2 regions of the Synechococcus sp. CBW1002 genome follow, and region 1 is predicted to be linked to the other one. Evidence: riboswitches for the same ligand, from Rfam matches in the RefSeq annotation. Region 1 holds a riboswitch; the other holds the start of a gene.
What was found. A riboswitch is a leader RNA that binds a small molecule or an ion and turns the genes downstream of it on or off. The one in region 1 is predicted to bind cobalamin.
Positions count from the first base shown of each region.

Region 2: another riboswitch for cobalamin. It lies ahead of H8F24_RS15760 (HupE/UreJ family protein); the one in region 1 lies ahead of H8F24_RS12480 (HupE/UreJ family protein).

Region 1 is NZ_CP060398.1:2,526,352-2,534,073, reverse strand. It holds gene arsJ (organoarsenical effux MFS transporter ArsJ) at 1-466, shown strand, start outside; gene H8F24_RS12505 (MerR family transcriptional regulator) at 2,126-2,557, opposite strand; gene H8F24_RS12500 (DUF3721 domain-containing protein) at 2,688-2,939, shown strand; gene H8F24_RS12495 (hypothetical protein) at 2,954-3,379, shown strand; gene H8F24_RS12490 (HupE/UreJ family protein) at 3,437-4,036, shown strand; gene H8F24_RS12485 (phosphoglycerate kinase) at 4,033-4,584, shown strand; cobalamin riboswitch at 4,604-4,768, shown strand; gene H8F24_RS12480 (HupE/UreJ family protein) at 4,792-5,397, shown strand; gene H8F24_RS12475 (GNAT family N-acetyltransferase) at 5,411-5,989, shown strand; gene H8F24_RS12470 (hypothetical protein) at 5,935-6,258, opposite strand; gene H8F24_RS12465 (hypothetical protein) at 6,332-6,829, opposite strand; gene H8F24_RS12460 (hypothetical protein) at 6,813-7,415, opposite strand.
Region 2 is NZ_CP060398.1:3,197,855-3,205,576, forward strand. It holds gene pgl (6-phosphogluconolactonase) at 1-611, shown strand, start outside; gene H8F24_RS15730 (CIA30 family protein) at 654-1,235, shown strand; gene H8F24_RS15735 (hypothetical protein) at 1,240-1,644, shown strand; gene ilvD (dihydroxy-acid dehydratase) at 1,668-3,338, opposite strand; gene H8F24_RS15745 (hypothetical protein) at 3,384-3,776, opposite strand; gene upp (uracil phosphoribosyltransferase) at 3,811-4,473, opposite strand; gene H8F24_RS15755 (pentapeptide repeat-containing protein) at 4,599-5,114, shown strand; cobalamin riboswitch at 5,242-5,388, shown strand; gene H8F24_RS15760 (HupE/UreJ family protein) at 5,409-6,101, shown strand; gene cobW (cobalamin biosynthesis protein CobW) at 6,110-7,210, shown strand; gene H8F24_RS15770 (IS5 family transposase) at 7,267-7,722, shown strand, end outside.

The DNA.
Region 1 (7,722 bases):
GGGCCTGTGGGTGATCGGCTACGGGATCGTGCAGGGATTGGTGCCGGCCCTGCGCCGCAGCTGGGGAAAGAGCGCGCCACCCGGTGTGTCTGCGGTGCAGTTCTGGAGTGCGGTGCTCACCGCCATCCCGGGCCTGATCGCCATCAGCCTCTGGCGGCAAGTGGGCAATCCCGGCATCGCCGTGGTGGTGGGACTGGCGGCATTCGGGGTGGTGTTCGCCATGAATTCCTCGATCCACAGCTACATGATTCTGGCCTACACCGAAGCCGAAGATGTGAGCCTGAATGTGGGCTTCTATTACATGGCCAATGCCGCCGGCCGCCTCGTGGGCACCCTGCTCTCGGGCGCTCTTTTCCTGGTCGGCGGGCTGCAGGCCTGCCTGTGGGCTTCGTGCCTGCTGGTGGCGCTGGCCTTCCTCTCCGGCACGCGTCTGCCCACACCACCACGTCAGCTGCAGCCGGCATGAACCCGGACCAGGAGTTGTTTGCATCCGCTGTGAGGCATCTTTCGCCAGTTTTCCTGTCCACTGCTGGAAGCCCTTACCAAGGGCTTCCGCATGCGCTTCTCCATCCCTGATGCGGCCGCGACGATCGCCGATCGAATTGTGCAGAAGCGCCACCATGACTGGATCGAGGCGTTTTTCGCGTCGCACCGATACGTGTGCTCAGCCATTCGGCCCAGCCCATTCGGGCTGCTGGGCCCCTCACCTGCTGCATGATGGCCGGCATCTGAGGATCGCCTGGCCTGGCACATCCGTGGCATCACTGCCCTGGCGATCGGCTTGGTGGTGGTGGGTGCCCTGATCCGGCTGGGTGGGGTGCTCTGAACTCGCTCGATCCCCACAACAAAGCCCGCAGCCGTGATCGTTTTCAGATCAGCTGTTTTTCAGTCTCTCGCCTGCGGGGGATCTCCTTCTTTCCGGCTCCCTCCTTGGCCTGCCCAGTCGTTCTGGCGGGTGCGTGCGGATACGGGGGACCGGCCCTGCGGACACCTGCCTTGGCCCTGTCAGGAGAGCCAGGCCCCGCCCAGCGGCCAGTCGTGCCGCCTCCTGCACGGCCGTGATGCAGCGCTGGGCCCGGCGTTTGGCATCGTCCTGGCCCTGGGCGCGCAGCAGGTAACCCTTCAGCGCCTCCGGGGTTTCGATCAGTGCCAGCAGGCCAGCGGGGCGTGCAGAGAGGGAGCCATCCACAAGCAGGCGGCTCACCAGGCCGTGGGTGATCCCACAGCTGCTCCCCTGCGGAGCCGGCTGCCAACAGATCCTGGCGAAGCACTCCCAGCAGCGATTGCTTGAGGGCATCGAGCTGGCCCGGCCGCAGCCGGCGGCTGTTGGGCAGGCCCACGGTGGTGCGGGGACCGCCCCCGCGGTTTCACAGGGACATCGAACGCGGCGCCACGGCCGCCAACGGAGATCGAGCTCAACCCGCCCCTGGTGAAAGCGAAAGCCCATGGCGATCCGCGGCTGTTCTCGCGGGTGGTGCCGGAGCAGGTTTCAGGTTGCCCTGCTGATGCAGCAGTCCGCAAATCCATGCACCCCGCGCGTAGAACCGTTGGCTCTGCAGACTCCAGAGAAGGAGGGGTCCGCCTCAGAAGCAGCGTTGCGCTGTCTGGGTGGCAAAAGGTACGGGAACAGGTACTCCAGCAACCCCCCACAGCCGCAGAGAAGGCGTACTTTGAACTTGAGGGGAGGCCCGGTAGCCAACCCGACCCTCACCCTCCAACAGAGTCCGGCCAGGGATCACCCGAGCCGGTGTGCACAAAGGAGGTGCGCCAACGATGCGACACACAACAGGTGAACGTGATGGCGCGGCGCGAACGCCATCCCGTAACCGCAGAGAGCCATATGCCAGTTCTGATTCCCGCGTGATGAACCCCCGGGCTGCATAACCCGAGCCGGGATCACAGCCGAGAAGGTCAAGCCCCGAGCATCTCTTCTCCCAGACGTGATCTCCTTCCCTTCCCTGCCAGGCCCCAGACAGGACATGCGTGAACCACAGACACCCGATCGGCAGTTCCTGGTGTGAGGACGTGACCGCCGCAACCGGTGCTAAGGCGCCCCCCACGGGGCGCCTTCCTGTTGGGCATGGGGTCCTCACGCTTCAGCGGAGCGACAGGGCAAGTCCATGGCTCAGCGTTGCAGCCTGGAGCCCCCACAGTCCTGCCAGCTGCCGAGCAGACGAGCCAGTTCATCCTTCATGGCACTGAGCTCGGAGATCCGCTGGTCAATCGACGCCATCCTGGTCGCAATGCTGTCTTTCAGGACAGAGCAGTTGCAGACACCAGCTCGCCGGACCTCCAGGATCTTCGCCAGCTCGGGAATCGATACATCCATCGCTCGCAGCGCCCGAATGATCGTCAGCTCAGCGAGATTCTCCTGATCAAACAACCTGTATCCCGCTGCGGATCGAGCCTTGGGCTGGAGCAGTCCCTCGTCGCAGTAGTAGCGGATCGTCTTGACGGAGAGGCCTGTTCGCCTGGCCACCTCGCCGATGCGCAGGCCCGGCATGGGCACCGATGACAGCGATCCCCGCAAGGGCACAACCTGAACCCTCCAGTCCATGGAAGCTGCTCAAGCGTAGGCACCGGCAAGCGACAGCAGCCCTGCCAGCAACTGTCCACTGATCACGGATTACTGGAGACTTTCGCTAGGCTGCCGGTCCAGCAGGCGCTCTGCGCTCATCACCCGTCCCATGTCGCACCGTTTCAGTCCGTGGGGCGTGCAGGCGGCAGCCGCGATCGGAGCCAACCTCCTGTTCTCCGCCGCCGCTCTGGCCGCTCCAGCCGCAGGTTCGGGCGGCGTCCCGGCGATGTACGCCACTCAGGCAGAAGCGGAGAAAGCCGCCAAGCTGCACTTCAACTGCACGGGCGCCCACAGGATGGGCAACCAGTGGATGCCCTGTGCCGAGCACGGTGATGGCCAGGGCTCCGGGCCCTCCCACTGAGGATGAGCACTTCCATGGCCCAATGTGGGGACAAGCCCAAGCGGATCGCCTTCGGGGTAGCGCCCCTGGGCATCATCTCGATCGGCATCGTGCCGATGGGCGTGGTGAGCATCGGCGTGGTGCCGATGGGCGTCATCAGCATTGGCGTGGTGGGGATGGGTGTGCTGAACGCCTGTGTGGTGGGAATGGGCGTGCTGGTGGCGGGAGTGAATGTGATGGGGGTCTGGTGGGCAGGCCTGGAAGGCATGGGCCCGCAGCGCCTGGGGGCTCCTGCCGGTGCCCTGCATCAGCACCATCACGGCTCCGATAGCCAGTTGCCGGCCAACCTGTTGGCTTACCCCACCCGAGAGGAGGCCCTGGAGCAAGCCCGGAAACTCGGCTGCAGCGGCGTCCATGCCATGGGCTCCCTCTGGATGCCCTGCTCCCAGCACCCGCAGTAGGGGAAGTCCTCGGTGACCGTCAGCCGATTGAGGATGGAAGGCAACGGCCTGAGATCGATGGCGCGAACCACCTGGCCATGGGCCTGGCTGGCCGGGGTCGCCCTGGCCCTGGTGCCGATGTCTGTCTGGGCCCATGCCGATGCACACACCGGTGGTGGTTTCGTGGCCGGCTTGCTTCACCCCATCTCGGGCCTCGATCACGTGGTGGCGATGGTGGCCGTGGGCCTCTGGGGTGCGGTGCTCGGCCCACCGGCCCTGTGGGTGCTGCCGGTGGCCTTCCCCATGGTGATGGCCCTCGGGGGGCTGCTCGGTCTACTGGGCAATCCGATTCCGGGGGTGGAGATCGGCATCGCCGTCTCGGGTCTGGTGATGGGGCTGATGGTGCTGTTCGAGCTCCGACCGCCCCTGTGGCTGGCGGCGCTGATCGTTTCCGCCTTCGCGGTGTTTCACGGCCATGCCCATGGCGCGGAACTGCCGGCCGGCAGCAACGCCCTGCTCTACAGCCTGGCCTTTGTGATCGCCACGGGGCTGCTGCATCTGCTCGGGATCCTGCTGGGAGAAACGCGCCGCTGGCCCGGTGGTCGGCGCTTTGTGCAAGGGGCCGGTGGGGTGGTGGCGCTGGTGGGGCTGTGGTTCCTGGAGCAGGCCCTCACGTGATCGCGCTCCTCGCCCATCTCACCCCCACCGGCTTCGGGCCCTGGGGTGATGGCATGGCGCGGCTGTTTCTGGAGCCCACCGAGCTGCTGCTGGTGATCGCCCTGGTGCTGCTGGGCGTGCAGGCCCGCCAGCCCTGCAGCGATCGCCTGCCCTTGCTGCTGCCGCTGGCCTGGCTGCTGGGGGGCCTGATCGGCCTGCGCCTGCCATCGCCCCTGCTGCTGGCCGTCGTCTGCACAGGCCTGTTGGCGGCCCTGGGTTTGCTGGTGGCCCTCGGTCTGCGGCTGCGGCAGGCGCAGCTGCTGCCCCTCGCTGCTGGCCTGGCGGGGCTGTTCGCCCTGGTCGCGGGATCGGCCCTGGCCGGTCATTCAGGAGCGCTGGCGGCCCTGCTGGGGGAGACCGTGGCGATCGCGGTGTTGAGCCTTCTGCTTGCGCAGGCTCTGGCACCGCCGCATCCGCGCTGGCTGGCGATCGGCCTGCGGGTGGGCGGCAGCTGGATCACCGCCGCCTCGTTGCTGATGTTCGGTTGGCTGGTCCGCCACCCACAGTGATGCCTCTGCAGCCAGCCGGACCCACAATGGAGATCACGGTTCCAGTGGGTCACTCCCTGGAGGCAACGAGGAAAGTCCGGTGGGGCGCAGGGTTCTCCTGAGCCGAGTCCGGCGCTGTCCCGCAGCTGTGATGGGGGCCATGGCCCTCTCAGCCAGAACGCTCGCCGTGTTGAGCCCCTTCTTCGCCGGCGCGGACCGGATTCCATCATGACCCTTTCTGCTTCTGCCCGATCTCTGGCCCTGTTTGGCGCGGCCTCAGCACTGGCATTGCTGCTGGATCAGCCCGCCCAGGCCCATGGCATCGCCCACGGCGGCATCGCCGCCGGCTTCCTGCACCCGATCAGCGGTGTCGATCACCTGCTGCTGCTGGTCGGCGTCGGGGCCGCCGCCTCCTGCATTTCTGCGCAGCTGCTGCTCTGGGCTCTGGCTGGGGCGATCGGCGGTGGTGTGTTTGGAGCGATGGGCGGCACCCTGCCGGCCCAGGAATTCCTCGCAGCTCTGGCGATTACGGCGGTGGCCGTGCTGGTGCTGCGCAGTCTCCGCTCGCAGCAGAGCCCCCAGCTGGGTGCCTGCGCCGCCCTGGTGGCCGCAGCGGTGGCGGTACACGCCATGCTGCACGGCCTGGAAGCTCCGGCCGACGGCTCCGCCCTGCTCTGGTGGCTGGGGGCCTTCAGTGGCTCAGTGCTGGTGAGCGGCGGCAGCTTCCTGGCGCTGCGGCGTCTGCCCTTGGCCTGGACCCGTGGCGTGTGCGTGCTGCTGGCTGTCTGCGGCGGGGTGGCAGCCCTGGGGCCGATCGGCTTGCTGATGCGCTGATCGGAAAGGCGGGTTGGTTCACCAGCTGGAGGGGGACGAGGATCACCATCCCCTGGATCCCCCTTCCCTGGCTGCGCTCTCCTCGCCCCTGAAGATCCGCCCCTATGCGGCGGCCGACTGGCCTGGGGTGTGGGCCCTGCTGGAGCCGGTGTTCCGCGCTGGTGAAACCTTCCCCCACGACCCAGGCATCACAGAAGAAGAGGCCCAGGTGGCGTGGGTCGGGCAGAGCAAGGCGGTGATGGTGGCGGTGGATGTGGCCGGGGCCGTGCTGGGCACGTACTACCTCCGGCCCAACTCCCTGCGCCTCGGCGCCCATGTCGCCAACGCGGGCTACGTGGTGTCGGTGCACTGCCGCCGCCAGGGAATCGGCAGCCGCCTCTGCCAGCACTCCCTGCAGCTGGCTCGGCGGCTGGGGTTCCGGGCGATGCAGTTCAACCTGGTGGTGAGCACCAACAGCGCCGGCATCCGTTGCTGGCGGCGCAACGGCTTTCAGCTGGTGGGAACCCTGCCAGGGGCGTTTCGCCACAAGCAGTTGGGTTACGTCGATGCCTTGGTGATGTTCCAGGGGCTGGTCGAGGGGCCGAAGCCATGAAGGTGGTGCCTCTGCGGCACCCATTCATCTGATGGTGCCCACCTGCACATCGCCGTGGCAGGCAGCAGGCGTGCGGTGATCGGCGGGCACCTCTGCGCTGGGTCGCTGGTGCGCACCACCGCCGCATGGGTCTCCGAAGCCGTCAGGCCCAGCTCGGCGCCGAGGGCCGCATCGGTGGGCGCGGGGCCTGGATCCAGGGCCAGGCGCAGCAGCACCACCAGATCCTGCGGACGCAGCACAAGCTGGGGATTGGAGGGTGAGCGGGCCAAGGCCTCAGGGGCTATGTGGCATTCGCGAATAGCGAATCAAGCGCCCCCAGGCCCGCTGGGCTTCCTCGCTGTCTCAGGCTTCCGAAGCCGCCGGCGGCAACAGCCGCTCGATTGCCTCCGGGGGCACCCCTACCTGCTGGGCGATCAGCACCACCAGCTGCTCCAGCCGATCGAGTCGTTGCTCGAAGACCTGCAGCTCTGCGGAAGCTGCCTTGGTCCCCGGCTTGCCCGCACCGGCACCGCTCTTGCTGCCCTTGGCGGCCTTGACGGGGAGGGCGCTGCGCAGGGGCGGTCCATCGGGGTGACTGAGCAGGGCGTCCACCTGTTTCGACACCGGGCCCCTGCTGAGGCCCTTGATACCCCGCTGTTTGCACAGCTCCCAGAGCACCTTGATCGAGAGACGCTCCAGCTCCTCCCGACTGGCAGGGGCGTCCCCTTCCAGCACCGGTGGTGGCTGGCTGGTGGCCTGGGGTGTGTCGCCCAGCTCCTGCTGCAGCCCGCGGTAGAGGCGGGCGTCAGACTGGGCCAGGTCCCGCAACGTGGCCCGCAGGGTGTCAGTGAGTTGTCCCATCAGCCTTGGCCTCCCGGGCCTGCTGGGCCGCTGCGCTGTCCACGATCTCCACCTTGGCGAGTGGGGTCCGCTCCGGCTGATTCACGGGGCCGTTGTGGCCATTGCCTCCAAGGCTCAGCGGGGGTAGATCCTTGGTCTTCTCGATGAACTCCTGGCGCTTCTGATCCAGTTGCACCACCCGCTCCTTGGTGTGGGTCCAGCGGTTGATGAAGCGGATCACCGCCTGCACCAGGCCACCGAGAAAGGAACCGCCTTGAAAGTTCTTACGGCCGAGCTTGTAGCGGCCGAATTCATTGACGATGTCATCACCCGCATCTTCCAGATCTCCGGCAATCGCCGTGACGATTTCCAGCATCTGATAGATGTCGCTGCGCACGGAAGCTTCCCGGGCAGCGAGATCCAGCAAGTTCTGCCTGAGCGTGGCGGTTTCATCGCGCGCCTTGATCGAGCGGCTTCTGTACTGCCCGCGGCTGATCATCAAGCTCTTATAGGAGTTGCGCAGCTCGAGGTAGACGCTGTTGAGATCTTCCCGGCTCAGGGGCTCGGGATCAGGCGGGAAATCAGAGGTGGGGGGTAGGGAAACCATACGGCTGGCCAGTCAGGGTCAATCCTGCCTCCTGCGGCACCCAGCCCCAAAGCGAATCAGGCTGCAGAACTATGCGCATGCTGCATAATCCTGGCGTGAGGGCTTGGCATTCCTGGGTTCTTGGGCCGGAGGCTATGGGCTGCGCCTTCCCGGAAGGTTCACAGACCCACACACCGACAACGCCAGCGCGCCCCCCGTTTCGCTGCCGCCCTGGTCGCTCCCCATGCTGTACGCCTCTGGCATCCCTTCTGCGGACCAGGGTCTCGGCCGAACCCGCGGATGGTCTTGATGACGGATGTGCGCACCT
Region 2 (7,722 bases), 670 kb from region 1:
GCGCCCTGATCGCCCTGGCGGGTGGCGAAACACCTCGGGCGGCTTACACCCTGCTGGGACAGGAACACCTGCCCTGGGAGCGGGTGGATGTGCTGCTCGGCGATGAGCGGATGGTGCCCCCGGATGCTGCGGCCAGCAATGCGCGCATGCTGCGGGAAACCTTGTTGGAGAGTGGACCCGGTCACGGCGCCCGCTTCCACCCGGTTCCCACCGAGGTCGGCTCGGCTGAGGCCTGCGCCGAGGCCTACACCGCCCTGCTGGCTCAACTCAGCCCTGGTGCCATCCCCATCTTTGATGTGGTGCTGCTGGGCCTGGGCGATGACGGCCACACCGCCTCCCTGTTTCCTGGGACGGCAGCCTGCCTGGAGCGGGTCAAGCCGGTCACGATCGGCGAAGGCAAAGGGCTGCCGCGCCTCAGCCTTTCAGCCCCGGTGCTCTCGGCGGCACGGCAGGTGATCTTTCTGGTGAGCGGCGCCACTAAGGCGGAGGCCCTGCGGCGCTTGCTGGATCCCCAGGAATCCGTGGAACGCACCCCAGCCCGGCTGGTAAGTCCGGCCACTGAGGTGCTGATCCTGGCCGATGCCGCTGCCGCCGGCACGGCGACTGCCTGAGAGGCGCCAGGATTGGCTGAAGCCAGTTCTGGTTCCTTCGTCATGGCGTCTTCCAGCCCCTCCACCGAAAAGCCCGCGTCGCTCACCCTGGTGGCCGGCGATGGCTTCAGCGGCTGGCATGCCCTCAACGACACCGTGATGGGGGGCCAGAGCCGCGGCAGCACTCAGGCGGGCAGCGGTGGGCTGGTGTTCGATGGCGAGGTGATCGAAGCGGGCGGTGGCTTCATCAGCTGCCGCTCCCCCGTGTTCGGCCCGCCGCTCGATCTGTCGGCCTACGCGGCCTTTGAACTGGATCTCAGGGCCGATGGCCGCCGCTACAAGCTGGCGGTTGCCTGCGCCGATGGCCTGGGTGGCATGACGGAGCTGATCCCCGGTGGTCTGCGCTGGGTCGCGGAGTTCGCCACCCAACCCGCCGGTGAGCTCAGCCGGATCAGGATTGCCTTTGCTGATCTGCGGCCATCGGTACGGGCCAGACCCCTGGGGCTGCCCCTGCGCTTCGATCCCAGCCGGATCACGCGCCTGCAGCTGCTCCATTCCCGATTCGCCGATGATGGCGGCTCCAACAGTGGCTTCCGTGCCGGGCCGATCCACCTGGTGATTGAAGCGATCCGGGCCGTGGCCTGAGGCGATGGCCACCGATCTGTCCCAACTGGTGGCTGCCGCCGCCGACCTCTGCCGCAAGCCCCTGCGCCATGCCGTGCTGCTCGATCGCGAGGCTGATCAGGTAGCTGGTCCGCCGCACGAAGACCTGGGCGACTGCTGCCTGCGCCTGGAGGCACGGGCGATCGATGGGGAACGTCGGCCAGACGATGACCTGGATCTGGAGCTCTACCGCAGTGGTGGAACCCTGAACCTCACTCTGGCCTGGCGCCACGACCCGGATCGACCGATGCTCTGGCATGGCAACCATCCGGTCTGGATGGATGGGGTCACCGGTCTGCGTTGTGAGAGGCCCGCCGACGGCGCAGGGCTTGAGGCCCTGGCCCGGCGGTTGCGAGCCCTGCTGGGCTCAAAGGCAGACCCTCAGGCTTGAACTCTCGGAGCTGAGCGCAAGGGTCAGACCGGATCGGTCACAGCCCCGAGGCTGCTGCTGCTGACCAGCCGGGCGTACTTGCCCAGCACACCCGTGCGGTAACGAGGTTCAGGCCTGACCCAGGCGGCACGGCGCCGCTGCAGTTCGGCCTCATCCACGTTGAGCTGCAGCAACAGCTGCCTGGCATCCACGGTGATGCTGTCGCCCTCCTCCACCAGAGCGATAGTGCCTCCCACGGCGGCCTCTGGGGCGACGTGACCCACCACGAGGCCGTAGGAGCCACCGGAGAAGCGGCCGTCCGTGATCAGGGCCACCGATTCGCCCAGACCCTGACCGATGATCGCGGCGGTGGGGCTGAGCATCTCGCGCATGCCGGGACCGCCAACGGGGCCCTCGTAACGGACCACCACCACGTCGCCGGGTTGAATCTGGCCATCGAGGATGGCGGCCAAGGCGGCTTCCTCACTTTCGTAGACCCGGGCCGGGCCAGTGATCACCGGGGTCTTCACTCCTGAGATCTTGGCCACCGCACCCTCCTGAGCCAGGTTTCCCTTGAGGATGGCCAGGTGTCCCTTCGCATAGAGAGGGTTGGAGAGGGGACGGATCACGTCCTGATCGGCGGGGGGCTGGCTGGGAACGTCGGCCAGCACCTCCCGCAGGGTCTTGCCTTCGATCGTGCGGCAATCGCCATGCAGCAGGCCGGCATCCAGCAGCAGCTTCATCACCTGGGGAATGCCTCCGGCTTGGTGCAGATTCACCGTGACATAGCGGCCGCTGGGTTTGAGATCGCAGATCACCGGCACCCGCTGGCGGATCTGCTCGAAATCATCGATCGAGAGTTCCACGCCGGCCGTGCGGGCGATCGCCAGCAGGTGCAGCACTGAATTGGTGGAGCCGCCCACCGCCATGATCACACTGATCGCATTCTCAAAGGCCTCGCGGGTGAGCAGGTCGCGCGGGCGGATGTTGTTGGCGATCGCCTCCACCAGCACCTCGGCTGATCGGGCCGCACTCTCGGCTTTCTCCGGATCTTCGGCCGCCATGGTGGAGCTGTAGGGAAGGCTCAGCCCCATCGCCTCAAATGCGGAGCTCATCGTGTTGGCGGTGAACATGCCGCCGCAGCTTCCAGCACCCGGGCAGGCGTTCTTCTCGATCGCCACCAGTTCCTCCTCGGCGATGCGTCCGCCGGAGAACTGACCCACCGCCTCAAACGCACTCACCACGGTGAGATCGCAGGGGCCGAGCTTGCCGGGCTTGATGGTGCCGCCATACACAAAGATGGCCGGAATGTTCATGCGGGCCATGGCCAGCATGGCGCCTGGCATGTTCTTGTCGCAGCCACCGATCGCCAGCAGCCCGTCCATGCTCTGGGCGTTGCAGGCGGTTTCGATCGAATCGGCGATCACCTCCCGGCTGACCAGGGAATATTTCATCCCCTCGGTACCCATCGAGATGCCATCGCTCACCGTGATCGTGCCGAAGGTCTGGGGCATGGCCCCGGCGGCATGGGCAGCCTGCTCGGCGCAACGGGTGAGATCGTTCAGCCCCAGATTGCAGGGCGTGATCGTGCTGTAGCCGTTGGCGATGCCGATGATCGGTTTGTTGAAGTCGCCGTCTCCAAAACCAACGGCCCGCAACATGGCCCGGTTGGGTGAACGCTGGATGCCCTGGGTGATGGCAGCGGAGCGGAGCATGGCGGGCGAGCGGAACTGGCTGTGAGAGCAACCTACCGATCCGGCTCAGCTGTCTCCGTTGGAAGCCCGATTCACAGCACGATTACCGTTGGTGGTGAGGCTTTCGAGCTGTCGCCGCACATCTTCAATGGCCTGGTTGAGCTGCTGCACCTTGTCGTGCAACTGGGCCTCGCTGGGGCTGCCATCGCCTGGTCTGGAGGTCAGGCCCTCATCCGAAGATCCGCTGTCCCCGGCTCCAGCGCCCTGCAGGCGTGAGAGGCGCAGCAGTCGCTCCTGCCGCAGTCGCTGGCGGCGGCGATCCGCTTGATTGAGCAGCCACCAGCCCAGTCCTGCCGCCCCCAGTGCCGCACCGGCGAAGGCGCTGAGCACCAGACTGCTTCTGCCATAGCCAGGGTTGCCGCCTGCATCCGGACCCGAGGAACGGCGAGAGGTGGACATGGGCTCTTCCGGTACGGGAGCGACAAACCTGAGCCTAGGCAGCAGCCCCGAGACTGCCGAATAAGCGAAGGACAACGTCGCCGATTCCCGGTGAGAGCCTGCCGGCCGGATCCAGCTCAGCGTCGATGCAGGCGCAATAGATGGTGAGATCCGGGAAAGCTTCAGCGATGGCACTCAGACCGGGACGGGCCGCCAGGGTGGAGATCACCCGCAGCCGCTGGCCCTCCACGCCCCGCTGCTGCAGGCGCTGCAGCACGGCGATCAGGTCGCGCCCATCGCCGATTTCCGGGGCGTAGACCAGCACCCCCACCCGGGAAGCGATCACCGCGGGCAGGGCGTCGAGTGCCCAGAACAGATCGCCGGAGCCGGTGGGTTGCACTGCCACATGGGCCACCGTGGCGACGGGCAGCACGGTCTGGCCTCCCTGCCAGAGCCCCAGCCCGCCCCGCAGCATCGGCACCACCAGCACCGGCACCGAGGCATCCACCACCGTGCCTTCGGTCGAGGCCAGGTCGGTCTGGACGGTCACCCGCTGATGGGGCAACCAGTCGCGCAGGGCTTCGTAGGTGAGCCAGCGTCCCAGCTCGGCCATGCCGGTGGCAAAGAGGGCGGGCGGGGTCTGGGCATCGCGCAGCAACGTGAGCCAGTGGCCGATCAGGGGATGGGGTGGCACCACCACCCGCAGGGACATGCTCATGAACAGGAGGCCGTTGCCAGGGGTGCTCGCGCTGGCGAACCCCTTGGCATAACTTGAAGGGCCACCGTACCCGCGCCGTGATGCTCCGCCGTTGTCTGCGGTTCCTGGCCCGTTGTGGCGGCTGGATGCTCAGCAGGAAGGCCCCACTCGCTCTGCTGCTGAGCACGTCCGTGCTGCTCGCCGGACCCGCCTGGCTCGGCGGAGCCCTTCCAGCTGGGGCGATCACGGCGCCGGAGCTGCGCGGCCAACGGTCCGTCCAGGACCTGCAACCGGACATGCACGGCCGCGACCTGAAGCAGCAGGAATTTCTCAAGGCCGAGCTGCAGGGCTACGACCTCAGCGACACCGATCTGCGGGGTGCCGTGTTCAATTCCAGCAACCTGCGCGGCGCCAATCTGCAGGGGGCCGACCTGGGCGATGTGGTGGCCTACGCCAGTCGGTTTGATGGTGCCGATCTGCGGGACGCCCGGCTGCGCAACGCCATGCTGATGCAGAGCCGCTTCCGCGATGCCGAGATCAGCGGCGCCGATTTCAGCGATGCGGTGCTGGATCTGACCGAACAGAAGGCCCTCTGCAAGCGAGCCAGCGGCTCCAATCCAGTCACAGGCGTCAGCACAGCCGAAAGCCTGGGTTGCCGCTGAGCAAACCTAGCCGAGGCCAGTCGAGCTATGGCCAACCAGACCGAAGCCGACCAAGCCCAGGTGAGACGAATCCCTTGATGCGTTGGATTGCCATGGCGACCGCTGCAAAGCCCGCTGCTTGTCTGACCGCATAGATTCGAGCTCCGGTTTCGGAGGGGAACAGCCTCCGGAGGTAACGGGGAAAGTCCGGTGAAAATCCGGCGCTGTCCCGCAGCTGTGATGGCTCCAGTCCTGGAGCCCAGCCAGAACGCCCACCGGTTGCTCTCTCGATCCCGGCGCGGACCGGACCCCTGCATGTCTTTCCCTGGTTCCCAGGAGGGCTCCGGCCCCCTCTGGCTTCGCACGCCACAGCCCCCGGAATCTGTTGCCCCAGTCCGACGTCTTCGCTCCAGTCTCCTGCCGCTCTGTGGCCTGCCGATCCTTCTCCTGGCTGGTCTGTTGCTGTCGGGGCCGGCACAGGCGCACCATGCCATGGAGCTGATGGGGCTGAAGCCCACGCCGATCCATGGACTGATCAGCGGCCTGGCCCATCCGCTTCTGGGTCCCGACCATCTGCTCTTCCTGCTGGCCCTGTCGCTGGTGGGGCTGCAGCAGCGTGCCACCTGGATGGTGGCCCTGCTGGCCACCGGTCTGGGTGGCAGTGCTCTGGGGCTGGCCTTGCCCAACCTGCCCGGAGCCGAAGCAGCCGTGGCGTTCACCCTCACCCTGGTGGGCCTGGTTCTGCTCGACAGGCTGCCCCGATGGGTTCTGGTGCCTGCCTTTGCCTTGCATGGCTACGTGCTGAGTGATGCCGTTCTGGGTTGGACGGCCGGTCCGACCGGCAGCTATCTGATCGGCCTGATGCTCAGTCAGATGGCTCTGCTGCTGGTGTCGCTCTGGGCGATGCGCCGGGCCGCTGCCAGCCTCACCCCGACCCGCCAGCGCCTGATTGCGGCCGGGCTGATCGGCTGCGGTGGCGCCTGGGCCTGGTCGAGCCTGGTGGGCTGAACCCAACCATGGCCCCCTTGAATTCCCGCCTTCCAGTCACGGTGGTGACCGGCTTTCTTGGCGCCGGCAAGACCACCCTGCTGCGCCATCTGCTTCTGAACAGCGGTCAGCGTCTCGCCGTTCTCGTTAACGAATTCGGTGATGTGGGCATCGATGGATCGCTGCTGCGCGATTGCGGCTTCTGCCCGGAAGAGGAAGCCGAAGGCCGGTTGGTGGAACTGACCAACGGCTGCCTCTGCTGCACCGTGCAGGACGACTTCCTGCCCACCATGACGCGGCTGCTGGAGCGCTCGGACCAGCTCGACGGCATCGTCGTCGAAACCAGTGGCCTCGCCCTGCCGGCTCCGTTGGTGGATGCCTTCCGCTGGCCTGAGATCCGCACCCGCACGCGGGTCCATGCCGTGGTCACCGTGGTGGATGGTGAAGCGCTGGCGGCTGGCCATGTGGTGGCGGATCCGGCTGTGCTGGAGGCGCAACGCCTGGCGGATCCGAGCCTGGATCACGCCACGGCGATCGAGGACCTGTTCGAAGACCAGCTCGAGGCGGCGGATCTGGTGCTGATCAGCAGAGCCGATCGCATCAGCCCAGACGATCTCGATCGCCTGCGCCAGCAGCTCCATCCACGCCTGCGCAGCGCCACGGCCGTTCTGCCGATGCAGCGGGGTGACATCAGCCCGGAGCTGGTGCTGCAGCTCCGCCGGCCAGACGAGGCTGACGCTCATCAGCACGGCGAGCACCTCGACGACGACCACGACCACCATCCCGACGACCACGATCAACACCACGACCACGCCCACGTGGCGATGGGATCGGCGGTGTTGCGCCTGGCCGGCGACTGGTCGCGTCAGCAGGTGGAGCCAGCCATCGCTGAGCTGATCCAGCGCCAGGGGCTGATCCGGCTCAAGGGTTGGTTGTGGCAGCAGGGCCGACCACGCCCCCTGCAGATTCAGGCCGTGGGTCCGCGTCTGGAGTGCTGGTACGAAACCGCCCCCTCCAGCCAGCTGGCCGGCGAGCCTGGGCTTGAACTGGTGGCCCTGGGGCTGGGTCTCGACGCGGAGGCCTGCAAGGTCTGCCTGCTCGATGCACTCGACTCTGCCCCTGCACCTTAAGAGTTTGCTGAAAAACCCGGCCATCTCTGCGAGAATGGGCCAGCTGTCCAGCCCAGATGCGAGGTCAACGGGAGCGCAGCGGCTCCCTGTTCTCCTACGTGTCGATTGAGGATCGGATCCCGGCCGGCCATCCGCTGCGGCGGATCCGCAAGCTGGCCGATCAGGCCCTCGATCGCCTCAATCCCACCTTCTGTGATCTGTACGCCGCAGAAGGCCGGCCATCAGTGCCGCCGGAGCAACTGCTGCTGGCCTCGTTGCTGCAGGCGTTCTACGGCATCCGCTCGGAGCGGTTGCTGCTCGAGCAGCTCCACTACAACCTGCTGTTCCGCTGGTTTGTGGGGCTGAGCCCAGATGATCCGATCTGGCATCCCACCACATTCACAAAAAACCGGGAGCGGCTGCTGAACGAGCAGGTGATGGGGAAGTTCCTGGAGAAGCTGATGGGTGCTCCGGAGGTCAAGCCGCTGCTCAGTGACGAGCACTTCTCCGTCGATGGCACCTTGCTGCAGGCC